DNA from 2 places in the Lysinibacillus sp. fkY74-1 genome. Region 2 is predicted to be linked to the other one. Evidence: riboswitches for the same ligand, from Rfam matches in the RefSeq annotation. Region 2 holds a riboswitch; the other holds the start of a gene.
The links. A riboswitch is a leader RNA that binds a small molecule or an ion and turns the genes downstream of it on or off. The one in region 2 is predicted to bind preQ1.

Region 1: it holds a riboswitch for preQ1, as region 2 does, so the genes downstream of both, queF (preQ(1) synthase) here and ACE1MS_RS02145 (QueT transporter family protein) in region 2, are expected to answer to the same signal.

The regions. Positions count from the first base shown of each region.
Region 1 is NZ_CP170173.1:2,521,558-2,537,270, forward strand. It holds gene ku (non-homologous end joining protein Ku) at 1-211, shown strand, start outside; gene ACE1MS_RS12225 (AAA family ATPase) at 253-774, opposite strand; gene ACE1MS_RS12230 (hypothetical protein) at 1,095-1,436, shown strand; gene ACE1MS_RS12235 (hypothetical protein) at 1,601-1,972, shown strand; gene ACE1MS_RS12240 (dihydrofolate reductase family protein) at 2,108-2,638, opposite strand; gene ACE1MS_RS12245 (helix-turn-helix transcriptional regulator) at 2,740-3,684, shown strand; gene ACE1MS_RS12250 (DUF418 domain-containing protein) at 3,774-4,817, shown strand; gene ACE1MS_RS12255 (hypothetical protein) at 5,047-5,292, shown strand; partial or broken gene ACE1MS_RS12260 (transposase) at 5,616-6,077, shown strand; gene ACE1MS_RS12265 (RidA family protein) at 6,395-6,787, opposite strand; gene ACE1MS_RS12270 (hypothetical protein) at 7,524-7,721, opposite strand; gene ACE1MS_RS12275 (VUT family protein) at 7,870-8,409, opposite strand; gene queE (7-carboxy-7-deazaguanine synthase QueE) at 8,455-9,183, opposite strand; gene queD (6-carboxytetrahydropterin synthase QueD) at 9,176-9,649, opposite strand; gene queC (7-cyano-7-deazaguanine synthase QueC) at 9,652-10,311, opposite strand; PreQ1 riboswitch class I at 10,365-10,408, opposite strand; gene queF (preQ(1) synthase) at 10,431-10,931, opposite strand; PreQ1 riboswitch class I at 11,054-11,100, opposite strand; gene ACE1MS_RS12300 (M13-type metalloendopeptidase) at 11,527-13,881, shown strand; gene ACE1MS_RS12305 (hypothetical protein) at 14,194-14,346, shown strand; gene ACE1MS_RS12310 (class I SAM-dependent methyltransferase) at 14,438-15,193, opposite strand; gene ACE1MS_RS12315 (VOC family protein) at 15,287-15,688, opposite strand.
Region 2 is NZ_CP170173.1:438,568-453,221, forward strand. It holds gene ACE1MS_RS02095 (aminotransferase class I/II-fold pyridoxal phosphate-dependent enzyme) at 1-7, opposite strand, end outside; gene ACE1MS_RS02100 (carbon-nitrogen family hydrolase) at 104-898, shown strand; gene ACE1MS_RS02105 (PucR family transcriptional regulator) at 946-2,514, opposite strand; gene ACE1MS_RS02110 (amino acid permease) at 2,748-4,160, shown strand; gene ACE1MS_RS02115 (CoA-acylating methylmalonate-semialdehyde dehydrogenase) at 4,185-5,714, shown strand; gene ACE1MS_RS02120 (aminotransferase) at 5,749-7,101, shown strand; gene ACE1MS_RS02125 (FtsW/RodA/SpoVE family cell cycle protein) at 7,376-8,542, opposite strand; gene ACE1MS_RS02130 (HAMP domain-containing methyl-accepting chemotaxis protein) at 8,787-10,457, shown strand; gene ACE1MS_RS02135 (L-threonine 3-dehydrogenase) at 10,805-11,758, shown strand; gene trpB (tryptophan synthase subunit beta) at 11,940-13,103, opposite strand; T-box leader at 13,163-13,363, opposite strand; gene ACE1MS_RS02145 (QueT transporter family protein) at 13,430-13,915, opposite strand; PreQ1 riboswitch class I at 13,922-13,966, opposite strand; gene ACE1MS_RS02150 (transcriptional regulator) at 14,331-14,555, opposite strand.

The DNA of each region.
Region 1 (15,713 bases), 2.1 Mb from region 2:
TAATCCAGAGAAATATACAGACGATTATCGGAATGCATTGCTGGACTTAATCGAAGAGAAAAAAGCAACCAATACGGTAGCTACGAACGATCAACAACGACCAGTTCCCGATAATGTCACAGATTTAATGACTGCGCTACAGGCATCCTTAGATAAAACGAAAAAGCCTACTACAAGAAAGCGTACAACACGCACAAAGAAAAATGCCTAAAAATGAAGCGTATCCACTCATCGGGATACGCTTTTTATTGATTAAAACTGACGAAAATAATTGTCTACATCCTTTTGGTGCTGAACTAATAATACTTTATCTAATAGATCTTCCCTTTTTGTAAAAAATTGTGGCTTCCCCACCTCTTCAAAACGTTTATTCCATCGAAACATTTTAAAAAAAATCGAAAAAGTTGGCTGATAATGGGCTTTTTCGATTCCTATTTTTTGTTTGACGAACCTCTTTATAATCCGAGCAGTACGAATTTTATAAGGCGTATCTAGAAAGATAATACAATCCGCTTGCTGAAAGCTTTGTGCCACCCATTCCTCCTGATGGATTCCTTCAATAATCCACCCGTCTGTTTGGATAATACATTGTAGATATTCCTGTCTCTCTTGCTCCGTCCTTCTAATATCCCCCGATTGGTTACGAATCCAAACTACATTGTCTAATTCATGAAAAGAAAGCTGGAGCATTTTGGATAATGAACGTGCTAATGTTGTTTTCCCACTACCAACAGAGCCAATAATATGTATTTTTCGCGGAAGTTCCAATGACATTGTAGTATCCCCCTCTGTATCCTTGTAGAAATGTCCCTTTATTATACAATAAAATAGGAGGACCATACATGAACCCACCCAATATCCAAAACAATGTACAAACCTATAATAATCCTTCTGATTATGAATCTCAGGTATGAAACAACACAAATGAACGCTAAGTTTAATCTGTAATATCTCTTATCATTCACTTCAAATTGTCTCCTTTTATCCAAATGGAAAGAACATTCCTTACTGAATATACTAAATTTTTAAAATAATAGCTTTTATAACCAACACTTGTTTAAAAATGTTAATCTATTATAAAAAAGGGTGATCATTTGTCAAAAAACTCCTATAAATATTTAAAATATATAGCGTTATTTATTCTCATAATTCAAGCCCTATATTTAGGAATTCCAGATTCTGTTGAGCCTGTGTTGGTTTATGAGTACATTCTATTTTTCGGATTGGGTTATTTATTTGCTATTCTTCAAGATTTTTTTAATCCAAGTGAAAAAACGGCTATATTATTACGTGTAGCCCTTATCATCAGTTCAATTATCATGGCTATTACATCCATCTATTATAAAGAAATGTTCACGATTATTTTTTCTATAATAATGACCATTGGGATAAGTTTCTCATTACATTTAGCAATCAAACATAAGCAAAAGGATTAAATACTCTTTGCTTGTTTTTCTAAACCAATGGTACGAATATGTTGTTTTTGTTAAGTAATTAATATTGTTGCCAATTCAAAACGGATTGTACTGTTTGCTGTGCAGGTCTTTTAAAAAGGATTTGCAACCAAACTAACACCTAAATTTTAATAAAAGGTGAGACAATGAGAGAAAATTTAATTTCTAATCTATTACTTTTATTTGGCACGTTTGTTTTACTAGGGGCCTTCGCTTATCGGTTATTGATTACTTCTGATATACCCGTTTCATATGCAATTGATGAAGCCATGATTCTACATGTACTCCTATTTAGTTCCACACTGTTATTTGTGTATGGCTCAATTATTGGCTCTCAAAATGCCATTCGCTACACTCTAATAGCTGTATTAACGCTATTTACGATGCTGAACATCTTTCTTTTCGATACCGATGCTGAATATTTTGGCGCTTCTTATGCTCAAATAGCCATAGCATTTATCATGCACCCATTATTAGTTATATTAGTGAATATTTTTATGCAATTAAAAACAAGATGAACCGATTGAGGCTGGTCTTGTTAACATAACAGATACAGAGTCAAGCAAGTTCTTTTTCATAATAAGCAACTTATTATTCCATGAAAAAAAGGATAGATTTTCTTCATCTATCCTTTCCTTTTAATCCGTACTACCTTACTCTTCTTTTCTCACCTGATAATGCATTTGGACCATTTGACCGTATCGCTTTGTCTCGAGTAGCTTTAAATCTTCAAATGGACGCGGTTGTTTAAATAATGGAATACCTGCCCCTAATAAATGCGGGGTAATGGTGATAATCCATTCATCAACCAACTGCTCCTGTAAAAAAGCATCCAATATATGAGCTCCACCGACCATCCAAATTTTTGCGCCTGATTGTTGTTTTAATTTCTTAGTGAACGCCACCACATCCCCTTGGACAAATTCCACATGCTCATCTTTCCCTGTTTGAGATTGGGTGAACACATAACATTTCTTATCAGGATAAGGGAATGTATCGAGATGCTCTTTGACATAATCATATGTTCGTTTCCCCATAATAATCGTATCGATGGTTTGATACATATCCGCATAGCCATTATCCCCTTCCCCCTCTGTTTCTTCCAGCCATTGTAAGTCATCATTTTCTTTAGCTATAAACCCATCTAAACTTATTCCGATAAATACCACTATTTCTCGTGACATCATGTCAGCTCCTCTTCTTTTGAAAATCTTTCGTACAATGTATATACTAAACATAAAACATGACAACTATTGACATGATTAATTAAAAAAGGTGAAAGAATATGTCCAAGGCTAAACGATTAATTGATATTTTGTTATTTGTCAGCGCTAAAAAGCAATTTACAGCCCAGGAAATTGCCGATGCCTTCAACATTTCTGTAAGAACAGTGCATCGTTACCTGTTAGATTTAAGTGATATGGGGCTGCCAATTTACGCAGAGCAAGGAAGAAATGGTGGATATACAGTGCTTTCAAGTGCCATTCTTCCCCCTATTTTATTTACAGAGGAAGAAGCGGTTGCTATTTTCTTTGCGTTCCAATCTCTGCAATATTATCGTGACTTACCATTTAATACGGAAATGAAGTCTGTTTCACAAAAACTATATGAATCGTTACAGAAAGAGGCGCAAAAAAAGGTAGATAGTCTGCAATCCTATATTGCCTTTTGGAATCCTAAACGCGCTATTTCTACACCTCTATTATCAGACGTATTAGAAGCGGTTATTAACCATTTACAATTAGACATTCAATATGAATCAAAATCAGGCATCACCACTAAGCATGTCCATCCTATTGGCGTGTATGCGCATGATGGCTTGTGGTATATGCCTGCTATTCATTTACAAACAGAGAAAATCCTTCTATTTCGAGTTGATCGCATTCATTCAATGAATAAAAGCGATAAAGGCTATGAGACATCTGTTCATTTACAGCAATGGCTAGAGAGTCCCCATGAACCTCAGCAGCCAATACGCTTGTATGTCGAATTAACAAGAGAAGGTGTACGACAATGCAGAAGTGAGCCAAATTTCGAGAAGGTGGTGGTTGGTCATAGTGATGGAACTGGCTATATCAATACAATGATTGACCAAGGAGAGATTCACTTTATTAGCTCCTTTTTTTATCGCCTAGGTCCGGATGCGATTGTCAAAGAACCACCTGAATTAATTCAGCTTTTGCGTCAACATGCTCATGCTATATTAGCGACATACCCTATAGAAAGCTAATTCCAAATATGACGATTTTGTAAGATTCACGTAACATTCTTCGTTACTAATTTTTAGGAAACGACCTTATACTTGGTTGTAAGGAGGAGATGACGTTGCAACCAACCGACAACAACAAACGTATTGATACTTTAGATTATTTAAGAGGGTTTGCCTTACTTGGCATTATTTTAGTGAATATCCCTGCATTGATGTGGATTGCACCACCACAAATAGCTAGTGATATGGCCTATAGTCGATTTCTCACGCTTTTTATAGAGGGGAAATTTTTTATTATTTTTTCTTTTTTATTTGGCATAGGATTTTATCTTTTTCTTTCGCGTGCAATGGCTAGAAATGATAGAGCCTATGTATTATTTAGTCGCAGACTTTTAATATTATTATTAATGGGGCTTATCCATTTCTATTTTCAACCAGGAGAAGCATTAACTGTCTATGCCATCTTTGGTTTTTTAGCCTTACCTTTTTATAAAGTACGGAAAGAAATCAATTTAATAGTTGGGATCATTCTATTAGCCCTGTCAGCTTATTTTGGGATAAAGATCCTCATGCCTTTCCCACTAATTTTGCTAGGTTTAACTGCTGGACAATACCGCCTATTTGAAAACATCTCTGTACATCGAAAAAAAATCATGCTAGTGACGATTGTAATGTTCTGTGTTAGCATAGTTAGCTGGCTTTATCAGTGGCACTATGTCCCTACAGCCAATGTTAATATCAATCATTTATCCAAAATTCAACTGGAAGAGCATATTACTAATATGGAGCAATTTGCGTTAATTGGACTACAGTTTAGCCCATTTGTTTCCGCTTTTTACATGGGGGTTATTATCCTATGTTTACAAAGTGTATTATTCCAACGACTATTATCACCATTAAAGGCGTATGGACGCATGGCCCTAACAAATTATTTAGGGCAAACTGCACTCATTTTAATAATCGGTCATACATTTCAACTAATTGGGCAAATTCGATTCCTCGAGTCACTATGGATTTGTCTAGGTATTTACGTTTTACAATTAATCTTCAGTAAGCTATGGTTACACTATTTCCGCTTCGGACCACTGGAGTGGCTGTGGCGAATGGGGACCTATTGGACAGTCCCTCCCCTTAGAAAAAGAAAAGATTTTTAGCCAAGGATATATACCTATCAGCATAAAGCAAAACGTCATATATTGGTAATGTACCCTACTCGCTTTCCATCTTTGCTCATATCTTCAGGAAGATACACATCCCCATTTTTTTTGGTCACTTATTGAAAAATAAGTGACCTTTTTTGGCTGCTAGTCACCATGGTTCTGCACCTGTCTCTTACAGCATGCATACTATACATATAATACCCTTTTTTGCAGGGAGGATTTTATGAAAAATAACAAAGGCTATCGGAATAGTGAAGGAGCTGAGTCAGTGAGTCAAGCTGCTAAGCTGGCTGTTATTGCGGGAGCCATCACAACACTTGGTGATGCACTAGCGACCATTGCAGCAGGTCTTGCCTTGGAAGATGAGTTACAAGAGAACCAAGGTAAAAATAATGATATTGATAAACTGCAAAAGCAAATTGACGATTTAAATTATGAAATGAAGCAATTAAAAAGAATGCTTCGGTAAAATGTAGCCATGAACGTAAAAAAAACGACAATATTCAAAGGATATTGTCGTCTCAGACTGTAGACAAACTCAAAAAATTTGAGAGTTTGCCTACAGTCTTTTTTCTTTTACAATGAAATAAAGTAAAGCCGTTGATTTCCACTACGGGCGGACGCTTTCCGCGGGCGGGGTCGAGCTGCTTCCCTCGCTGCGCTCAGTCCAGGATCTCGACTTTCCCGCTTTTCCTGCAGGAGTCGCCGCCCTTCGTTCCCATCAACTTCTACATAAAGTACTTACTTTTATCTATATAGGGTGTTGAAAAGTAAATTTTTGAGGTGATAACGATGATGACGAAAAATCAATCCCATGAACGAGAACAATTAGAAATGTTAACGATTGATCCATTAGTTCCCAACGATCATTTAGTGCGAAAACTTGAGGCTGCTATTGATTTTTCATTTATCTATCCTTTAGTCGAACATCTCTATTCAACTAATGGGCGTCCTAGTATTGATCCTGTTGTTCTCTTTAAAATGACGTTTATTCAGTACGTTTTTGGTATTCGGTCCATACGTCAAACCATCAAAGAAATTGAAACGAATATGGCGTATCGTTGGTTTTTAGGATTTGGCTTCCATACAGAAGTCCCGCATTTCTCTACCTTCGGTAAAAATTATGTCCATCGCTTTTAAGACACCGATATATTTGAGCAGATTTTCTATGGTATTTTAAAAGAGATTATGCATCAAGGACTCCTCCATGCAGACCATTTATTTATCGATTCCACGCATGTTAAAGAAACTAGCTACTTGGACATGGCAGACAGCTTAAGAGAGCATCTATGCTCGAAGAGTATGTTGGATACAGCAATGATATACCAAATATTGAATATGAAAGAGAAAGAAAAATGACAAAAGCCATCGAGAATGAACTTCTCAACGGCTTTTGTCTACAGTCTGAAACGACAATATTCAAAGGATATATTCGTTTTTAAATTTTACAATGAAATAAAGTTAAGCAAGCAATCTTCACGGTGGATGGTCTGTTTTCGGTGGCAGAATAGCCCTTCCTTCCAACTGTCTTCGTAAAATGAACTTTTAAGGGTATAAACGATAATGACAAATCATTTAGCAGCCCAAATATCAAGCTCTATTTTAATCTCTGGCAAACCTAGTGCTGATACATAGGCTATGGTCATTGATGGATAGGAATCGCCAAACATACCTTGCCATTGCTCGTCGAAATAATCCCAATCTATTTCCTCTGTAGCCCAAATATTGACCTTTACAATGTGAGAGGCATCAATTCCCTCTGAAGCTAAAATCGTTTCAATATGATAAAAGGTATTTGTTATTTGTTCATCTAATGTCTGTGGTAATTGATCATCTTGGTCCAAACCAATTTGACCAGAAAAAACATACATTGTTGCATCTTTTGGAATAATTGTGACATGACTATATTTCCCTACAGGCTTTGGTGCCTTTATTGGGTTTTTACGCACTAGTTTTGATTTCATGTTGAATCTCCTTTAGGTTCTTTTTTTCTAAAAAAGTGCAGACTTATCCCTTGTTCAACTATTCTAGAAAAAAACAGCAGTGGAGAATCCAATGCCCATGCTTAAAAAACGGATAGATCTTTTTTTCATAAGCTTTCTCCCCTTTACCTAAAGTTATTGCCATATTACCATTTCTATCCCTCTTTTTCAATTTATAACTGAAATTATTAAGAATTTTCTTTTTAAGACTCTGAGGCAATTAACTATTTAAACATAGCGAATCTAACATATACTTAATAGTGTAAAGCTAAATTAGCCTTACACCTCCGAAATTGTTACTAGGGTTACTCCATCCCAAGTGGCCCTTCCTTTTTTCACAATTAAAACTAGGTACTCTCTTTGTGGAGTACCTAGTTTTTTTGTTAGTATGCGTGTTCATTCACAGTATACCATATCATCCTCTACAATTTTTCAACAAACTTCCAATAGGTGCTGTAAGCATAAAAACCATGATTGAAGTGCGCTTATATGTACTGGCATGATATTCTTTTCTTTTTACATCAAGTAAGGTATACAATTTACAAAATAAGTAAATAATATGTTTTGTAAGGGGGGAATCGCTATGAACACTAATGTGACTAAACCCTAAACCCTTTATTCCATCCCCAAGTTCATAGCGATTACCGTTCTAAAAAATTCAGGTCTCATTCGAGTACCTGTTTTTTTTTCATCGTTTTTTATAGTTTTTAGGGCATTATCATTTACTACGTGTCGGATGTCCATTGATATAATTTATACTGTCTTTCATTTCTTCTAATAATTTTGTTTGTCTTTTTAGTTGCTTAATCGTACTAATAGCAAACCAAATTATAAAAATAATCGGAATTATGTAAAACAACAGTCCTACTATCGAAAATAAACTAAATATAATATCTCCATTATTATAATTATTCAAATCCTAAACCTCCTGTCTTTAAACAAGATTGTAGCATACTAGATTTCGATTTGGTATTAAAATGGAAAATGTCAATGTGTTATAACGATTATTCTTTGCAGGCTACTCACTTTTCCCACAGAAAACGAGTAGCCTCTTCTACAAAGAATTAACCTGAAATAAGACGTTTTTCTTTTAATGATCCCACTTGACCAAGAATTAGGGCTCCGAACATTTGTATAATCGTCTTCACTATAATTTGTCCTACAATAGCGGCAGGTACTGCTTCCCAAGGCAATATATTAGCTCCAAGTGGACTCAATCCAATGACTACAAAGATTGCAGAATCCAAAAACCCTCCCACGATTCCACTGTAAAGCACTCGCCAAGCCATTGGTAATTTCAGTCGACTATAGATTTCTGTATCAGCTGTTTCAGCCACAACAAATGAGACAGCCGATGCTACCACAATTAAAAGTGTATCCCCGAGTATGAATGACACTACTGCTGATAAAATTAAAGCTGTAACGATAAAGAAATATGTCTTTGTTCTACCATATTTATTTTGCACAAGGTCCCTGAAAATAAAGGTCGCCCCTATTAAAAGCGTCCCCATTGGAACAATAAACATCCCAAACTGTAATGGCGCAAATGCTGCTGTTACCACATTAGCGATGATAATCGATAATAAATAAAATAAAATTCTCATTCTGGTACTCCTCTAATACATTTATAGACATTTCGTAATGGCACACTATACACCTCTTTTATTTCCCCATACAAGAGTGTGCAACTGTGGCAATACTTTAACATCCTTTAATTCCTCATCTTTCAACACGCTATCAATCAGTGCATGATATTTATCTAGTAAATTTTTCATTAATCGCGAATTGTCATTCGTTGTGAGATCATCATTGCCGACTTGAAGATAAAAGGGGATAGTTGGAAATTGATGGTGAATTTGTTTAGCAAAATCGTAATCCTCTTGAGTAAAAACGACTATTTTTAGAGAAATATGGTGATGACTATTTTGCAATCTAAGTTTTCCAAAAATATCCACCAACACTGAATACTCTGTTGTCATACCTGAACTAGGCGCCTTGGGAGAAATGGTCAATTCATCAATGTCGTACATCCAGTTCTGCCACCTACTTCCTTGTGTTTCCACCGCAACCTTTATGTTGTTTTCTTTTAAAATGGCAATAAGCGCCTCTAAATTAGCATAAAGTGCAGGATTGCCGCCTGAAATCGTAACATATGAAAAGCCATTACCCCCAAGACGCTTCAACTCTGCCCAAATCTCTTCCGCTGTCATTTGAACAATAAGATGCTTTCCGCTACCGTCCCACGTAAACGACGAATCACACCACGAACAAGAATAATCACAGCCAGCCGTTCTTACAAACATGGTCTTTTGGCCCACTACCATTCCCTCGCCTTGAATTGTCGGTCCAAAGATCTCGACAACAGGTATCTTACTCAACTTCCATCCACTCCCGTCTCGCTTCTGCATAGCTTGTTGGAGTTTCATATAGTCTGATAAATTCTACACGCGCACCATTATTTCTTTGCTCATCACGCAAGGCCACTACCATGGTATCGTAAATCCAAACAACTATATTTTCTGCTGTGGTATTCATAGGTGGAAGCGTTTCGTTTAAATAACGGTGATCCAGATGAATCTCAATTTTTTGTTTCCATATTCTTTTGATATCACCAAAATCAATCATCAAGCCGCGTTCATCTGTATATCCACTAAGTCCCAATACAACACGATAAGTATGGCCATGTAGGTTTTTACATTTGCCCTCATAATGATGTAAATGATGAGCAGCATCGAAGGTAAATTCTTTGCTTACAAGCACACGCTTAGCATGATAGTTCAATTGATTACTTTGGATATCTACCCCTATTTTTTGGAGCTTATCGACGATTTTAAAATCTGACATGCTTAAAACTCCTTCCTATAGCTTAGATACTCATCAAGCCCTTTTTTTCGCAGTTTACATGCGGGGCATTCCCCACAACCATCTGCGATTACTCCGTTATAGCAAGTCAATGTTCTTTCCCGAACAAATTCTAGAGCCCCAAACTGATCGGCAAGCTCCCATGTCTGCGCTTTATTGAGCCACATTAACGGTGTATCAATCACAAAGGAATTATCCATCGATAAATTTAACGTTACATTCAAGGACTTAATAAAAACATCTCGGCAATCCGGATATCCACTGAAATCCGTTTCACATACACCAGTTACAATATGCTTGGCTCCTATTTGACTTGCTAAAACACCAGCGAATGAAAGAAAAAGAAGGTTTCGTCCAGGTACAAATGTCGATGGAAGCTCACCATTTTGACCGTCTTCCACTTTAATGTCTTGTCGTGTCAATGCATTCGGAGCAAGCTGATTTAAGAGGGTCATATCAAGTATGTGATGCTTAATACCAAGCTCCTCTGCTATCTGTTCCGCACATTCAATTTCAAGGCGATGTCTTTGTCCATAATTAAAAGTCACGGCCTCAATCTCTGCAAAACGTTCTTTTGCCCAAAACAGACAAGTTGTACTATCCTGACCTCCACTAAATACAACAATTGCTTTCTCCTGCTTCATCTATAAAAACTCCCTTTGATGGAAAAAACAGCACGCTAAGAAAAGGTGCTGCTTTCTCCTTAGTTTTTTTAAGAGGGTAGCTAAAAACCTCTTTTTTGATTGGACTAACTAATTTCTCGTTATCGATTATCAATTTTTTCTGGATAAAGGTCATGGTTCATTAAACGGTAATTTGCGATTTCTTCATATTTAGTCTCTGGCTTCCCATAGTTACACCACGGATCGATTGAAATCCCCCCACGTGGCGTAAACTTCCCCCAAACCTCGATATATCGAGGGTCAAGCAATGTAATTAAGTCATTCATAATGATGTTAACGCAATCTTCATGGAAATCACCGTGATTTCTAAAACTGAATAAATACAACTTTAGTGATTTACTCTCTACAATTTTTTTGTCTGGAATATACGAGATGTACATCGTTGCAAAATCAGGTTGATTGGTAAGCGGGCATAAACTAGTGAACTCTGGACAATTAAACTTAACGAAATAATCGCGATTGGAATGAAGATTATCTACTGCCTCCAATACCTCAGGTGCATATTCAAATGAATAGTTCGTTCCTTGATTACCTAATAATGTTAAATCCTTTAGTCCTTCTTCATGACTTCGACCAGACATAAAAAAACCTCCTTGTAAAATGTTTCCCAACACTTTCAAGAGAGGCTTTACCAATTCATCTATTAAAACATACGTCTAAACATAAAAAAGCCACGTCCGATATGGACATGGCAAATTGTCATGTTTCCATAGTTTTTTATAGAGGGTATCAGCTATGAACCTCTCCCGATCAAGTTCGGGCATTCTTTTCCTCCATATAATACGAAAAATAGTACGAAACGTCAAATAGATTTTTTCATACAAAATCCCAGAATTGCTTCTTCTGAAATTACACTGTCATTCTAGGCTATATTTTAGCAGCTCATAAAATCTTAGCTGGGCATAGTTTCATTACTATTCGTAAAAAATAAAACCTGAGTGTAGTATTACTTAAATCCTATAATCCACTCTAAAGTAATACTATTATAGTCGGTTAGAAGTGACCTTTCTCAGCTCTATTAGCGCAAAATTAGCTAGATAATGCTCCCTTAAAATGAAAAAGCTCCTAACATATTTTCAAACTGAAATAAATCAACTACAATGGACAAATGGTAGAAATTCTAAAATCTACCCAATTACCTTAATTTATACAAATTTACTGTGAAGGAGCACGAACATGAAAAAGAAGTTTTTATCCTTACTCATGACCGTCATAATGGTCCTGTCCGTAAGTGTAGCGGTGTATGCTGATGAAAAGTCACCACCTGCGACAAGAGGAGAAATTGTTAAAACCTTGTTGATAGCTGCAGATACCTATCAACCAGGACTAAATAAGGAGGCAATTATACAAGGCTCTAAAAACAAAGATTTACGAGAAAATGAGCCAGCGAAGAAAGTTGAAGCTTTAGTTATGTTGAGCAGAGCATTCGGCGAATTGCCAAAGCCTGTTGGAAATGATCTTCGCAGTGGCACATTTGGAGTTGAGTATACTGATGTACCTACATGGGCTAAGAAAGATATCGATAAACTGACTAAAGCAGGCATACTGACAGGCAACCCTGACGGTACATTAGGAGCAAATGAAGAAATTACTATCGATGAATTCCAAAACCTGATTGCCAGAATATGGACACTTAAAGGTTCCCATTTAAACGATGATTTTTATGAAGCCATCAATAAGGAATGGTTAAATAAATCGACTATTCCAGTCGGAGAAATCATGGGCGGCGGATTTTCTGAGCTTCAAAAACAGAATACTGATAAAATCGAAAAGATAATAGATGAGCTCTCTGGCAAACAATTTGCAAAAGGATCAAAAGAGCAGAAAATTGCCGATTTCTATTCGACAGCATTGGATACAAACAATAGAAATAAACAAGGAATTGAGCCCATTCAAACATATGTAAAAGCAATTGATGAAGCTAAAACTCTTGCTGAACTTGTGCAAGCAGATCTTCATTTGGAGAAAGAATTAGGTATAAGCTCACTATTCAGCTTTGCCATTATGAACGATGCAAAGAATAGCAGTGAAAATGCTTTGTATTACACTGGGTTAGCTACTGGTTTGGATAAGAACAGTTTTGTAACTGAAGACTCTAACGCGAAAAAAGCCTATATTCAGTATATGACCAGACTATTAGTACTATCGGGCGAAAAAGAATCTACGGCAATTGCTCTAGCAGAGAAAATTTATGAAATGGAAAAAAGCTTAGCTTCCGTATCACTTGACCCTCATGAACAAGGCGACGTTAAGAAATACTATAACCCTTATACAATCGAGCAATTTAACAGCATGTTCAAAACAGTAGATATGAAACAAGTTTTAAATTCGATGAAAGTTGACAGTGTTGATAAAGTCATCGTATTTGATGTGAAGCTGGCGCAAAAAGGCGCGGAGCTCTTGAATGAAAAGAACCTTAATGTGCTGAAAGCTTACTCTAAATTGCAGCTCCTTATGGCAACTGGCGGTCTGTTGTCAGATGAATTCGGAGATGCTGCTAATGAGTTTTCTGCAACGTTATATGGAGTTTCAGGCGTAAAAACAGATAAGGAAATCGCAATAGCTAAGACAACTAGCACAATGAGCGGATACTTGGAGCAACTGTTCGCCGAAGAACATTTTTCACCAAAAGCTAAAAAAGATGTTGAACAAATGGTAGATAAATTAATTGCTACGTATGAGGAAAGAATCAAATCCCTTGATTGGATGTCAGAAACAACAAAAGCTAAAGCAATTAAAAAGCTGGATACAATGATTGTTAAAATCGGTTACCCAGATAAGTGGGATACGACATTAGATAAAGTAACTATCAAGACATATGACGAAGGTGGTTCGCTATTTTCTAATACCTTCACAGTAACCAAAGCATACATTGATAACACAAAAGCTAAGCTAGGAAAACCAGTAGATAGAACGGCATGGGTAACGAGTGTCTATACCGTTAATGCTTTTTACAATCCTCTTAATAACGAAATTACGTTCCCTGCTGGTATTCTTCAAGCGCCTTTTTATGATATTAACGCTAAACCTGAAGAAAATTATGGTGCCATTGGCATGATTATTGGTCATGAAATCAGCCATGCATTTGATAACAATGGATCTGCATACGACGAAAATGGAAATGCAAATAACTGGTGGACAGAAGAAGACTTTAAGAAATTCGAAGAGAAAAACCAAAAGCTGATTGAGTTTTATAATGCCATTGAGATTATTCCTGGTGTTTTGAATGACGGTCAGCTTACATTAAGCGAGAATGGCGCTGATTTAGGTGGAATGGCGGCTTCACTGCAGGTTGTCTCTCAAATGAGTAAACCAGATTTTAAAGCATATTTCGAAAGTAATGCAAAAATGTGGAAATCCACAACAACAAAAGAATTTGCAGCAATTTTGAGCAAAAATGATGTACATTCATCCAATAAAGTTCGGGTAAACCGCACGATTGTAAACTTCCAGGAATTCTATGACACCTATGGAATTAAGCCTGGAGATGGCATGTATGTAGCTCCGAAAGATCGAGTTTCCATCTGGTAATCAGCTAATTCAATAGCTCTTACATCCCTATAAAAAAGTTAAGTGACTGTCTAGAGAAAGAGTATGGCGCTTTACTAAGATTGTTGCTGTTAAAACAAAAAGGCAGATTTAATCTATACATTTAGATTAAATTCTGTCTTTTGTTTCAATATTTCATGCATTAAATTTATCCATATTAGCAACCTTATCATTTTGGCTTACCTACTAAAACAAACGAGTAAAAGTTTCTCTAAATATTACCTATCATCACTTCATGTACTTTAAGGGGATAAAAAAACATCTTTCACCCACACTAATGGTGGAGGTGAGATGATGATGGGTAATAATAAACATAAAAATAATAAAACGCAAGACAACAAAAAACAACAGAATCAAAATCAAAATGCTAACAGAGAGCGTAAAAACAGAGAAGAGTTCGCAGAGGAAATAGATTTCAGTCAAATTATAAATGAAAAGAATAAATAATTAATGTGGAACGTAGCCCCAATATCCTTTTAAAAAGCTGTATATTGGGGCTTTTTGTATTTCCTTAAACGAACCCCCTTCTATTGGCTATTTATACATTACCTAGATAGCTTCGTGTTATATTCTGAAGAACAATTTGTCCATTCTTACTGTATTTTTCGAATAACCCCGACAGGAGAAAAATGAAATTTTCATATTCGTCGTCGTGTTTTTTTGGAGCATACGAAGCTGATAAATTCCTTCCCAAGAAATCCTCATAATTAAAAATCAAATCATTTTGATACTTTATAAGCTCATACTTTCCATCCTTAAAAAAGCTGTTAAAAATTGCTGGAGTATCTTCCATTCCACCGCTAAATCCTTTGAAATTCGAACAGGTCTTTTGGCAAATTGCTGCATTCTCTTGAATAATTGGACTAGTTAAATCTCTACTATTCCACACAAGAGCAACATTTGCATTTTGTTTTAATATCCGTTGACATTCCATTTTAAAAGCTTTTTTATCAAACCAATGAAATGCCTGTGCCACAGTTACTAAATCAACACTATTGCCTTTTAATGTGGTATGTTCAGCAGTTCCTTTTACTGATTTAAAACGAGAATGGAAGCTTAAAGACTCCTCAGCCATCTTTCTCATGTCGTCATTTGGCTCCACACCAATAACATTCATCCCTTTTTCAAGTAACTGACGGCTCAATATCCCCGTACCTGAACCAATATCTGCCACCGTCTGTTCTCCTTTAAGTTGGTTTGCTGAAAACAAATAATCAATATATTCATTAGGGTAACTAGGGCGATATTTCGCATATATTTCGGCCTTGTCCGTAAAATTTTCAGTTGTTTTCACTGTACACCCTTCCTCCCCACACTATTTTCTTTAATGTTTTGATAAGGAGATAAGGATCATACCTTACCAAAATTCATTATCACTCACACTTTATTAGCCCTCCGAAGCTCCAACACTTTTACAAACCATTAATACATTTCCTTCTAAATCTTTGAACACAAAATAAAAATCATCCTGTATTTCTGTTAAAAGTTCAACATAATTGTCTTTCATAAATTGATAAGAAGCTTGGATATCGTCCGTCACAAACTGAATGGATGGAACTTGGTAGGTGGCAATATCTCCATCCTCTTTTCTCCACATTGGCATAGCATCTAAAATTAACCCAGCCGTTCCTTCCATGGGTGCCACGAATAAATGCCCAAAATGTTCTTCTCCCCCCTCCAAACCAAATATTTTCCTGTACCATTCTATTGCCTTCTCTAAGTTACGAACTGGAACAAACACAGCACCCACTCTGTTTTTAATTGGGGTACTATTGTTAGAAATAATCATTCATACACTCTCCTTCCAATCCAGC
Region 2 (14,654 bases):
ATTCCATGCATGATCACCTTTTTCAGAATATAATAATTATTATTAAAGAATATGAAGCAAATAGTATTACTTTTTTTGTTAATTGTCTATAGGAGGAATTATTATGAAAATCGGTTGTATTCAGTTAAACATTGGCTTCGGCAAAGTAGAAGAAAATTTTATACGGGCGGAGGACAAGATTCGTGAAGCAGCAAAACTAGGGGCAGAAATTATTGTGCTACCGGAAATGTGGAATACAGGCTACGCATTGGAGAAACTACCAGAATTGGCGGATGTCAATGGTGAGCGTTCAAAAGTATTTTTAGCTAACTTAGCGAAGGAGCTTAGTGTACATATTGTCGGTGGCTCCGTTTCCATAAAAAAGGACGACAAGTTTTACAATACGATGTATACATTTGATAACAATGGAGTACTTGTTGGGGAATATAGCAAGGCACATCTTTTTCGTTTAATGGACGAGCATCTTTATTTAGAGGCTGGAGATGATATGAATCGATTTGCGCTAGGACCAATTGAAGCGGCTGGTGTCATTTGCTATGATATTCGTTTCCCTGAGTGGTTACGTGCACATGCCCTCCAAGGAGCGAAGGTGCTGTTTGTACCAGCTCAATGGCCGACACCTAGAATTGATCATTGGAAAACATTGCTGCAAGCGCGAGCGATTGAAAACCAATGCTTTGTTATAGCAGTTAACCGTATTTCGAGAAAAGTAGAAAACTTTAATGGGCAATCGATGATTATTCAGCCATGGGGTGAAGTGCTTTGGGTTGGTGCTGAAGACGAGGAAGTTGCAGTAATTGATGTGGATTTCTCCATAGTTGATGAAGTACGTGGAAGAATTCCTGTATACGATGATCGTCGACCAGGACTTTATCAAGATGTTGTGGTGAAAGGATAATGAGATGGCACGTTGAAGGGGAGAGGCCTCTTGAACGTGCCTATTTTTTAACTCTTGTCATCAATTAAGGAGTTTGCAAGGAGCATAAATTCTAGAGTGATGCGATTATGACCCTTCATGAAATTTTCTCCGAGTAAACTTTCAAGCTTTTTTAAGCGGTGATACAGTGTTTGACGAACAATAAACAATTGGTTAGCCGTTTGCTGCTTGGAGCCGTTTGATTGTAAATAGACTTGTAATGTTTCAAGGAGCTTGCTGTTATATTTTTCATCATACTCAATAACTGGCTGTAAATAGTCATTTATAACTTCCTTTAAATTCACCTGCATTTGTAATTTATAGATTAAATGATACAAATGCAAATCGTCGTAAAAGAATGATGAAGCTTGCACCTTGCGGCAAATATATAATGTTTCTAAAGCAGTTTGATAGCTTTTGAAGATATCTTGTACATCTGCAACAACTTTACCAACTGCTATTTGAAACTCTTGAGTTTGCTGTTTTTTATAAAATTCAGTTTTAGGAAGCGAGGTGAAGATGCTATTTAGTATTTCACGAATCGCTCGACAATCTTTGGCATGAAGTAAAATAAAAATGACATAGCTTTTTCTTTCGAATAAAAACGGGATAAAGCCATGCTGTTCAAAGAGATTACGGTAATAAAGTTTACTATAGACAATATCCTCCTGCGCTTTCATGACTGTACTAGGAGTGGCCAAAATAAAGACAACGCCACTAGATTGTGAAAAGTTGGTATAGTGGGAAACGATAAATTTATAGATTTCTTCCTTGGATAGCTTTTGGTCGATCCAATCAGCTAAAATTGAGGCGTCCTCAATATTCTTTTTCTCCTCAATATAGAACTCTCGCATTAATAATTGTGCTAATGCTGTTGCTGTACGGTCTAAAATTAATAATTCAAACTCTGAAAATAGACCATCTTCACGGAATAAGGTTAAATCTGCATAATGCTGATCAAAAATATAGATGGGCTCATGTTTAAATTGCTGAGCATATTTATTCAATGCTAATAATTGCTGACGTTTACTTTTAGTCATATTAGGATATAAGACGGGTTCCCGTCCCTTAATAGAAAACATAATTTGTGTTTTTAATTCGATATACATATTTTGTAAGATGTCTTCCGTATTTTGTCCTAACACCGTATTTTTATTTAAAGTTTGTGAGTAGGATTCTAGTGTCGAAACCATTAAATACTGCTGATTTATAATTTGACTATGTAAATCCTGTGTAATGCGAACAAAAGGAACCGCTTCATGAAAAACAATAATCGGGAACTGATGACGATTTGCAATAGCAAGTATTGCTTCTGGAACTGCTTGAATAGAAGAGCCATACTCAATACAAAGGGCAGCACAATTTTTTTCAATTAAGGATTCAATAAACGTCATAAAATCTTCAATGCCATGTTGAAGACTGATCCCCGTCGTTAACACCAACTCTTCTCCAACTAAAAAATTATCTACATGGACTATTTCAAGAACATGTGCCCACTTTACGATTCTTAATAACCCCTCATGACCTGCAACTACCTCTGCATTCTGAAAGTATTTATTGTCTAAAACATGAAGTACTTTAAGTTGGAATTGGCTCAATATAGCTCCTCCTTTGGAAACATCTTTTATGACTTTTTTATCTATTATTGCTGTTTACTGTTATTAAATAGCTAGAAAACTAAATAAAGTAATATTTTAAGAATATTTAGTCTATTTTACATTATGTTTAAAACAATTGTATAGAAATTTACAGTTTGTCTATTACTTCAACGATATGAAACATGTAAGATTTTTGTAAGCGATAATCCAATCTAATAAAAGAGGTGTCAGATATGGAGCAACAAACGCATTTACAAAGAGGATTAAAGAAACGGCATATGACGATGATCGCGATAGCGGGTGTAATTGGGGCTGGCTTATTTATGGGCAGTGGCTCAGTCATTAACTTGGCGGGTCCAGGAGCAATTTTGTCGTATATATTTGCAGGAATTATTGTCATCTTAGTGATGCGTATGCTAGGTGAGATGGCGGCTGTCAATCCAACAAGTGGGTCGTTTGCACACTATGCACATGAAGCAATTGGTCCATGGGCAGGCTTTATGATTGGTTGGCTGTATTGGTTTTTCTGGGTCATTGCTATCGCATTAGAGGCAACGGCAGCAGCGGCGATTATTCAATATTGGTATGACGGAATTCCTTTATGGCTCTTAAGTTTACTTTTAACAGTAGCACTTACTTTAACAAATGTTCTTTCTGTAAAAGCCTTTGGCGAATTTGAATATTGGTTCTCTCTTATTAAGGTTGCAAGTATAGTAGTTTTTTTAGGTCTAGGCGCATTTATTATTTTTGGTATAGCACCAAACTTTAACGCTGTTGGTCTGACGAATCTAGTTGAGCAGGGTGGATTTTTACCAAACGGCTTTGGCGCTGTATTAATGGGTGTTGTCATTGTTATTTTTTCTTTTATGGGGACAGAGATTGTGGCTATCGCTGCTGGTGAGTCAGATGAACCGTTAGCAGCTGTCACAAAAGCTACGAATTCGATTACTTGGCGCATTTTAATTTTCTATGTAGGCTCAATAACAGTTGTTGTGACGTTATTGCCTTGGCACTCCTCTGATATTTTAACAAGCCCTTATGTAGCAGTGCTAGATTATATTGGTATTCCTGCCGCTGCACAAATTATGAATTTTGTTGTTTTAACAGCTGTGCTATCGTGTTTAAATTCTGCACTTTATGCAACATCACGAATGGTATTTTCTTTAGCAGAGAAGGGGGAGGCACCGAAAGCTTTTTTAAAATTAAATAAAAATGGTGCACCAGTGAATGCAATTTTAGCCGCAACATTTTTCTCTTATATTGCCGTTATTATGAATTATGTTTCACCTGATAAAGTATTTATGTTTTTGCTAAGCTCTTGTAGTGCTATTACTTTGATTCTTTATTTAATCATCGCCTTTTCACAATTGAAAATGCGTAGAAAGATTGAACGCGAAAATCCTGAGCTACTGAAGGTGAAGATGTGGCTATTTCCTTATCTAACGTATTTCACCATAGTAGCTACAACTGCCTTATTAATGGCCATGTTCTTTATTGAGTCTATGCGCTCACAAATTCTATTTACATGTGTTGTCGTTGCCGTGGTCATGATTTTTTATTTACTTACGCAAAGAAATAAGGTGATAAAACAGGTCGATGAATCAAGCTCTATTTTTAACAAAGACGAATTTGATTTTGAACAATAATCCCATGTAAGGAGAGGTTAAATGATGACAGTACAACAAAAAATGAAAACGCTAACACATTTTATCAAAGGGGAAGAGGTAGCTGGTACTAGTGGGAGATTTTCAGATGTGTATAATCCAACAACAGGTGAAACGATAGCGAGAGTACCGCTTGCTTCAAAAGATGAAGTACAGCAGGCCATTCAACAGGCTAAGGAAGCCTTTCCTGCATGGAAAAAGATGTCCATTGGGAAGAGGGTTGAGGTTTTACATCGATTCCGTCAATTGTTAGTAACAAAGCAGGAAGAGCTTATTGAAGTGATTTGTCAGGAAAGCGGGAAAACTAAAGAGGATGCGAAGGGCGAAATTATTCGAGGGATTGAATCGGTAGATATGGCGATTAGTGCCCCACAATTACTAAAAGGGGAGTATTCCGTCAATGTAGGTGGCAATATTAATGCTTTTTCTGCCAAATCACCACTCGGTGTAGTGGCAACGATTGCGCCTTTTAATTTCCCTGTTATGGTCCCTTTAGCTATTACAAGTATGGCTGTGGCAGTAGGGAATGCTGTTATTTTAAAGCCATCTGAACGTGTTCCTCATTCTGCATTATTTTTAAGTCAATTATGGAAAGAGGCGGGACTCCCTGATGGTATTTGGACAGTAGTGAATGGCGATAAAGAAGCGGTCAATGAGCTTCTAGAAAACAAAGAGATTCAAGCCATTTCCTTTGTAGGCTCTACGCCAGTAGCCGAATATATTTATCAAACGGGAACAAAGCATAATAAACGTGTGGCTGCTTTTGGTGGTGGTAAGAATTTTATGATTGTTATGCCAGATGCCAACTTGGAGCAAACTGCGAACGCCTTTTTAGGTGCTGCATACGGGGCAGCATCACAGCGCTGTATGGCGATTTCTGGAGCGCTTGTTGTTGGTCAAGATACCGAGCAGCGTTTTACAGACATATTGAAGCAGAAGATTTCACAGCTAAAGATAGGTCCTTATACAGAAGATGATGTCGATTTTGGTCCAGTTATTAGCCAACAATCGAAGGAAACGATTATCAGCTATATTGATGGGGCTGTTACTGAGGGGGCAAACCTTGTCATTGACGGACGAAATCCTAAAGTATGCGAAACATCTAATGGTTTTTATGTTGGACCAACACTACTCAATAATATTACGCCTGATATGACTATCTTCAAAGAGGAGGTATTTGGTCCAGCCCGCATAGTAGTGGGTGTAGAGACATTACAAGAAGCTATTGAATTAATTAATGACCATGAACTTGGTAATGGTGTAACGATGTTTACCAGCAGTGGTGCAGCAGCTCGTAAATTCCAAGAAGAGATTGAAGTGGGCATGGTAGGGGTTAATGTACCGATTCCAATTCCTGTCGGCTACCATAATTTCGGGGGATGGAAGCGCTCTAAGTTTGGTGAAGGGCATATGTTTGGTCCGGATCAAGCGAGATTTTTTACAAAGGCTAAAACAATCTCGGAGCGTTGGCCAGATGAAATGGAAGATGCAACAAGCTCCTTTGCCTTCCCAAGTAATAACGATGCAAAAAGCTAATCTACTGAAAAAATAAATGAGAGGGTGTTCGGCAATGACACAGATCAATCTTAAAAGTGATGTTTTAACAAAGGATGAGCAATATGTATGGCATTCAATGAAACCCTACAATCCACAAGCAACCTATGTAGTGGAAAAATCAGATGGTGCAAGAATAATAGATACAGATGGCATCGAATATATTGATGCCATGGCTGGGCTATGGTGTGTAAATGTGGGCTATGGACGTAAGGAACTGGCAGATGCCGCACATGAGCAAATGATGAAGAATGCCTATGCACCATTATCGCAGGGACATTTACCAGCCGTACAGCTAGCTGAAAAACTAAATGACTTGCTTGGTGGGGAGTACGTTATTTTCTTCTCTAATAGTGGATCAGAAGCGAATGAAACAGCTTTTAAAATAGCACGACAATATCACCAGCAAAAAGGGCAAAGCTCCCGCTATAAGACTGTCTCTCGCTACCGCGCCTACCATGGAAATTCCTTTGGGGCATTAGCAGCAACAGGGCAAGCGGAACGGAAATATAAATACGAGCCTCTGTCTCCTGGCTTTATCCATGTTGCACCGCCTGATCAATACCGTGAACATGAAGATGATGCTATTGCGCCATTAGATTTAGCCAGCGTAAGGGCTGTCGATAAAACGATGACATGGGAACTGAGTGATACGATTGCAGCCATGATTTTAGAGCCAATTATTACAGGTGGCGGCGTCATTATGCCTCCTGAAAACTATTTAATAGGCATAGAGGAAGTATGTAAAAAGCATGGTGCTTTAATGATAGTGGATGAAGTTATTTGTGGCTTTGGTCGAACAGGTAAGCCATTTGGATTTATGAATTATGGTGTGAAACCAGATATTATTACAATGGCTAAAGGGATTACGAGTGCATACTTACCATTATCAGCAACTGCCGTAAAGCGTGAGATTTATGAGGCTTTCACTGGCACAGATGCCTATGGCTATTTCCGCCATGTCAATACATTTGGGGGCTCTCCAGTGGCATGTGCAGTTGCATTAAAAAATATTGAAATTCTAGAGCAAGAAGAATTGTTCGACCGCTCCAAGGAGATGGGGAAGGCCACATTACAAACATTGCAAGAAAATTTACAGGATCATCCGAATGTAGGAGATGTGCGGGGCAGAGGTTTATTAATTGGGATTGAGTTAGTAGTAGATAAAGTCTCGAAAGAACCTTTACCAGTGGAGAAGGTAAATGCTGTTATTGCTGCATGCAAAGAACAAGGGGTGATTATTGGGAAAAATGGGGCAACAGTAGCCGGCTTTAATAATGTTCTGACACTATCACCACCACTAAATATTGTGCAAGCAGATCTTCAGCGCATACTTGATGTGGTCGTTGAGAGTTTAAAGAAGCTTTAATAAATACTATTGGTTCTAAAGGACTCTAAATAAGAGCTTTTAGAACCTTTTTATGAAATCAGAAAAAGGTTCAATCAATAAAATAACAATCAATTTATGTAAAATAATACTGGAAAAAGGTGAACTGTAGTTTATAAAATTTTTTTGATAATTATCTATCAAAAGTGTCCTGGCGAGGGATATTCTTTTAATTACTTCTTTTTAAACGAACAATCAATCAGAATAATCCCTTTTTATCTAGCAAGTAGAGAAAATCCTTCTCTACTTGCATCTCTTAGTCTTCTCTTTTAAACATATACCCCTTATAGGATTTATGAATAATCATGACAATTCCCATTAGCATGAAATTTGACAAAAGTGAGCTGCCCCCGTAGCTTAAAAAAGGCAAAGTAACTCCCGTGACTGGTAAAAGTCCAAGGGTCATGCCAATATTTTGAGTAATTTGGAAGGCTAATAAGCTTGATATTCCTGCGCCCATTAATGTCATAAAAGGGTCTTTTGCTTCAACTGTAATAAGCACAATCCTGTAGATGACAAAAAACAGTAAAGCAATGACGAATGCACCGCCAGCAAACCCTAATTCCTCAGCAATAGTAGAAAAAATAAAATCAGTATGTTTTTCTGGTACATAAACATTGTTATTCAGATAGCCTTTTCCGATAAATTCACCCGATCCAATGGCTAAAAAGCCCTGGCGTACTTGAAACGAAGAATCTATGTAATCATAAGGCTGCAGCCAACCATAAATACGAGATACTTGATGTCCTGATAGGGCACCTAAAATTTTTTCCGTGAAAAAATCATTAAATCTGACATAAAGTACTACAACTGTACTGATAAGAACTAGAGGAATGGCCGTAAACACAATCAGTAACTTTCTATGAATACCCGAAAAAAGTATCATGGGTAGAATCATTGCCATGTATAACATAACCATGCCTGTGTCGGGTTGTTTATAAACAAGGAGCGATGGAGGAAGGACGATGAGTCCGATTTTTACTAATAGCCATAAATCAGCTAGATAAGAGGGGCGTCCATTTTTCTCTTGATGAGAGATAATGACTTTACTCACAACAATTAAAAAGGCGAATTTTAAGAACTCAGATGGCTGAAGGGAGCCTAGAAATGGTATTTGATACCAAGATTTAGCCTCGTTTATCGTCCGTGCAATACTTTCTGGTGCTACTATGAGTCCAGCAGTGAATGCTACGGCTAATCCATAAAACGGCCATCCAATCTTTTTTAATTGTTCAATATCAAGTAAGGAAATCCCAAACATGATCATAAACCCAATGAGATAAAAGATAAATTGCTTCATAATGAAGGAACTGGTATATTGTCCGAAATTGACACTGCTAGAATGGACAAAAAGACAGCTAAAACCTCCAATGAAAAAGAGGCTCACAACTAAACTTCCATCCAATTTCTTAAGCTGCGACAAATGTAACACCTTCTTTCTATAGTTAATATTATAAACGCTGGTAATGTGTGGAAGGTTGCAACTATTTACATGATGCAAATAAAGGATATTTGTACATGTTGATTTGTACGGTAAATTACCTATATGGGATGAGTGAGTGGGCATAATTTCTTAATTCTTCGTCTAATCTTTACAAAAATATAACACTGGCTTTATATCTTCATACTATCATTATTGGTAAGAGTTGGAGGAGGAGCCAGAGATCATGCATTTTTTTCGTTTCATTAAGGTGAAGGACAAGTTACTTGTACTTATGATTGTTTGTGTATTATCGAATGTATTGCTAGGTGTATTTAGTGTGGATTATTTGAGAAAAATGTCGTGGCATGCAAGTGAGAGTTACAAACAGGGGCTTGTTCCAATTGGATGGCTAAATGAGCTGGAGGAATCGCAACGTCAATTAGATTTTATCGTTGATTCTGATGGTGATTATAAAAGAATGTCAGCCATTTTAAAAGACGTGGATAAGCCGTTAGACCATTTAAAAGGGCAAGAAATTGATAAAAAAATGAGTCATCAAATTAATAAGTATAAATCCTTGCTGGGAAAGCAGAGAGAAAAGATTGAGGGCTACCAGCAATTGAAACAAAGTGAACAAGAGAAATTTTATTCACAGACGTTTCTACCAATAAGTCAGGAAATTCATACATTATTAGAAGAAACTCAAAACTATCTTGTTCAACGAGCAAAAGACCAACAACAGTCCTATCAAGAAGATGTACAATTTGGTTATTGGCTGCTTGGTGGGGTGTGTTTAACAGTTGTGATGCTAGTTATTATTATAGGATTTATAGCAACAAAGGCAGTCAATGTACCTACACGACAATTGAAATCATTATTAAAGCAAGCTGAACAGGGTAATTTCACTGCCAATGCAAGTTATGTGGCTCATGATGAGCTAGGTGAGGTAGTGCTTTCTTACAATCAAATGGTCACAGAAGTGAAACGTTTACTCCATACAGTTACGGACAGTGCCTACGAAGTGGAGAAAATGACCGGGAAATTGCAGGAGTCCTCAGAGGAATCCTCTACAACAACATTAAAAATAGCTAAAGATGTACAGTCTATTTCAGATTCAACAGCAGCGTCTACTAATAAGTTGGCCTCCAATACATCATCACTAGAAGAAGTTTTAAATGATGTACAGGTCATATTAGAGAAAATTCAAATTGTGGAAAATTTCGCCCACAAAACTGCTAGAGATGCGGAGAGCGGTACTGAAATTGTGCAGGCCAATTTGGCGCAAATGCAGACGATTAAGCAAGCTGTCGAGAAATCCAATACAGCCATTTTTAATTTAGTTCAACGAGCATCATCTATCGATCAAATGATAGAGGTCATCGAAAGAATAACAGCTCAAACAAATCTATTGGCGTTAAATGCATCTATTGAAGCGGCAAGAGCGGGCGAGCATGGCAAGGGATTTGCAGTAGTAGCGAATGAGGTACGTAAGCTTGCGGAGCAAACCGTCCATTCTACACAAACTATTACATCCATTGTACAAAACATTCATTTGGATTCAAGCTATGCAGTGCAAATGATGGAGGGCGTTCTAGTGGCAACCGAGAAAGGCGTTACTGTAACAGGACAAACGGCTTCCAGTTTTGATCAAATTTTAGAAAAAGTACATACAATCAAGCCTTATATTATGGAAGTATCTTCTACAGTTCAAGAGATTGCCAATCATACAAAAAAAGTTAGTGATGATGCGGTTATGTTGACATCGTTATCTGATACGAATACAGTATCGACAAAACATGTTGCTTCTTTAACAGCCAATCAATTAACAGCACAGCAACATTTCCATAATTATATTAAAGAATTACGAAAGGTATCAAAAGTGCTACAAATAGCCGTTAAACGTTTTTCAATATAATTTAGTCATTCATATCTTAATGGGCGATTGAATCTCCTTTGTAAAGTTAGCAAAGGGGATTCTTTTTATTTGCTCTAATAACTTGTTGGATGGTAGTTTTAAAATATGTCCTCTGTGAATATACAAATGTATTTGATATATTTTTGTAGCACAATAATTTAAAATGTTCATATACTGAGAAGTAAGGGATAGTATGTTTCTTTTATGAATATTTTTAATATAATTGTTGTATTTTCAAAACGAACACATTATAATGAATTTCATTGAAAGTGTTATTAAATCAATGTTTGTTAATATATTTTGTACTTTCCATAAGTACAATTGTTCACATGTGGAGGTTTTGAGAAATGAAAAAAATTATGGTTACCGGAGCACTTGGTCAAATTGGTTCTGAGCTTGTAGAAAAACTTCGTAGTATTTATGGAGAGGACAATATACTTGCTACTGACATTAGAAAGCTTGACCATACTGAGGGCCCGTTTGAGATATTGGACGTTACAGATGGACAAAGAATGCATGATTTAGCAAAGGACTTTGGTGCTGATACAATGATGCATTTAGCAGCACTATTATCAGCTACAGCTGAAAGAAATCCTTTGTTGGCTTGGAATTTAAATATGGGTGGATTAATGAATGCTTTGGAAGTTTCACGAGAGTTAAATATGCAATTCTTCACACCAAGCTCAATAGGGGCATTCGGACCATCTACACCGAAGGAAGACACACCTCAGGATACATTGCAACGCCCGACAACTATGTATGGTGTTAATAAAGTGGCTGGCGAATTATTATGTGATTATTACTTCAGCCGTTTTGGAGTAGATACACGTGGTGTCCGTTTCCCAGGTTTAATTTCTTATGTAACACCCCCTGGCGGTGGTACAACTGATTATGCGGTAGAGATTTTCTACGAAGCGATTGAACAAGGTAAGTATACATCTTATATTCAAGAAGGTACGTATATGGATATGATGTACATGCCAGATGCTTTACAGGCAATTGTCGATTTAATGGAAGCCGATGGTAGTAAGCTTGTTCACCGTAATGCTTTTAATATAACAGCAATGAGTTTTGAACCATCGCAAATCGCAGCTGAAATAAAAAAACATTTACCGAACTTTACAATGAACTATCAGGTTGACCCAGTTCGTCAGGCAATAGCAGATAGCTGGCCAAACTCAATAAATATTGAAGCGGCACAAAAAGAGTGGGGCTTTAAAGCAGAGTACGATTTGTCAAAAATGACGGTAGATATGTTAGAAAAGCTAAAAATTAAACTGCATAAAAGAGCGATTTCATAATAGCGATTGAACGGATGATGTGATAGACTTCATCCGTTTTTTTTATGAAATAAATGGGGGATATATATTCTTATTGGAATAGATTCGTTTATACTTGTGTTTCAAGATCAGCAGACATTACATCATTAGTGAAAGTTGAAGAGCGATTTCCGGTTTAGGAAATCGCTCTTTCAGGTTTAAATTATTTATTTAACATATGAAAAACTTGCTCAACGTCCTTATCGCCACGACCTGAGATATTAATAATAATAATGTCATCAGTTGTAAGAGTAGGCGCTAGTTTTAGTGCATGGGCAACTGCATGAGAGCTTTCGAGTGCAGGAATAATACCTTCTACCTTCGATAGCACCTGAAATGCCTCTAGGACTTCTTCATTTGTCACGGTAACATACTCTGCACGACCAATTGTTTTTAAGTGACTGTGCTCAGGTCCCGCACCTGGGTAATCTAACCCTGCGGCAATCGAGTATGTTGGTAGAGGGTTTCCCTCTGCGTCCTGTAGCACTAAGCATTTGAAGCCGTGCAGTTCTCCAGGCGTTCCTTCGTTAAGTGTAGCAGCTTGATCTGGCTCTATTCCGATAAGACGAACATTTTTATCAGCAATAAACTCTGCGAATGCCCCTATAGCATTACTTCCACCGCCAACACAGGCTAGGACAGCGGTTGGTAGTTTTCCTTCTTTCTCCAAAATTTGCTCGCGGCTTTCGCGGCTAATAACTGATTGGAAATGTTTAACCATTGAGGGGAATGGGTGCGGCCCAACAGCAGAGCCTAATAAATAAAATGTCGTTTCGTAGTTTGCCACCAAATCAGCGAATGCTTCATCAACGGCATCCTTTAAACGTCCTTGCCCCTTATCAACAGCTACTACCTTTGCTCCAAGAAGCTCCATTCGAAATACATTTAATGCCTGACGTTTAGTATCCTCTAACCCCATATAAATAGTACAATCCATCCCGAACATGGCACAGGCAGTAGCGGTTGCCACACCGTGTTGTCCTGCACCGGTTTCAGCAATAACGCGATTTGCTCCCATACGTTTTGCTAATAAAATTTGACCCAATACATTATTGATTTTATGTGAGCCCGTATGGTTAAGATCCTCACGCTTTAAATATATTTTTGCGCCAGCCAATTGCTTTGTTAAATTTTCTGCAAAATAAAGAGGGGATTTGCGACCGACATATTCATTGAAATAATAATTCAATTCTGTATTAAAGTCTGCATCATCTTTGAATTTTTGGAAATTTTCATCCAAAATAGTTAATACATGCTGAAGCTCCTCTGGAACGAAGCTTCCACCAAATTCTCCGAAATATCCTTTATTCTCTGCTACTGTACTCATCTTTTCTCGACTCCTCTACGCTCATTTTTTCATAAAAAAAAGCCACTCCAATCCTCTGTAAAAAGGACGAGTAACCGTGGTGCCACCTTTATTCGCAATTGATGTGCGCTTTCTAACTCCGATAACGGGGAGCCAATCGGCCTTACATTGGAGTAAGGCTGCTCTGAAGTCCATTCACAAGTACGTACTACTGGTTTACACCGACCACCAGCTCTCTTTAAGTAACGATGTTTGCTACTACTCTTCTTCTTCGCATTTATTAGAAAGAATTGTAGAATGTTTTCAGAATATTGTCAAGAAAAAAAGACGAATCTTGTAAGACTCGTCTATTCAATCATCTCTTTAAAGTGAAGGCGTTTATTGAGTATATACATAATAGGTGCACCCACCGCTAAAACAACGAATTCACCTGCTGCCACCGTTAGCCAAGTCCAAAAGAATGGTAGCTCTAAGGCTAAATTCAATTCAAAGGCAATTATAAACATTGTACAAGTAAATAAGAATGTATTGATGATTAAGCGTGCCCAAATATTTTTAACAAATTTACAAATCAAAATGAACAAACCCAATGTAATCATAGAATGTCCAACACCAAATACTAAGTCGTAGATACCAAGTGGTGAAAAGATATTAGCAATAAATACTCCAATTATGATACCAACGGCAAAGCGTGGATTAAAGGCCACTAAATGGTTAAAAATTTCAGATACACGGAACTGCACCTCTGTAAAACCAAATGGTGCAACAAGCATCGTCACAGCAATGTATAGAGCTGCAATAATACCACTTGCTGCTAAAAACTTTATTTTCATATTCATTTCTCCTTAGTTTTTTTTCGTGGGATGGTTACGAACCACGTAGAGCAAGTGCAATCATATCAGTATTCATGCGGGTTTGTAAATAACTATGTGTAAATAATGTGTAAAATAATAAAGCGGCTAAAATATTCATTGTATTTCTCATGAATTCAATTTATCAGGAATTAGAGCTAACACCAGAAGAAGGAACAGCAATTTTTTTTGCTAACAACTTACGTAAAAAGAAAGTTTCGAAGGTTGAAATTGCGTAGGGTGAAAGTAAAAGTGAACTAGTTAGACGATGCGCTGTGATATCGAGCCAATGACGGTATTTAGTACAAATTTTCAATTACAGGGAAATCACGTTGCAATGATTGGACTGCCATTTCTAGAATTAAGAATTTATGAAATAGTCGCCGTTGTTCAGGTTTCAGCATACAACGGAACGCTCCTTGTGAATGACTGGAACAACTGCCAATACACTATCAATCATAAATGTGCGCTTGGCTTGCCTTGTAAAACAATACGCCTGAAAGGAACCGCCAACAATTTTAATTATCTTGATACGCCTTTGTGACACTGTGCCGTCTTTAGCCATATACATCATGTTCAAAAATTGATTTCGCTGCATTGCTTTTATAAGTTGTTCTTTCATCATTCCACACCTCTCAAACAAGAACATTCGTTTGTGTTATTTTAGAACTGATGTTCGCATTTTGACAAGTATTAATTTGTGGAAATAAAAAAAGCCCAT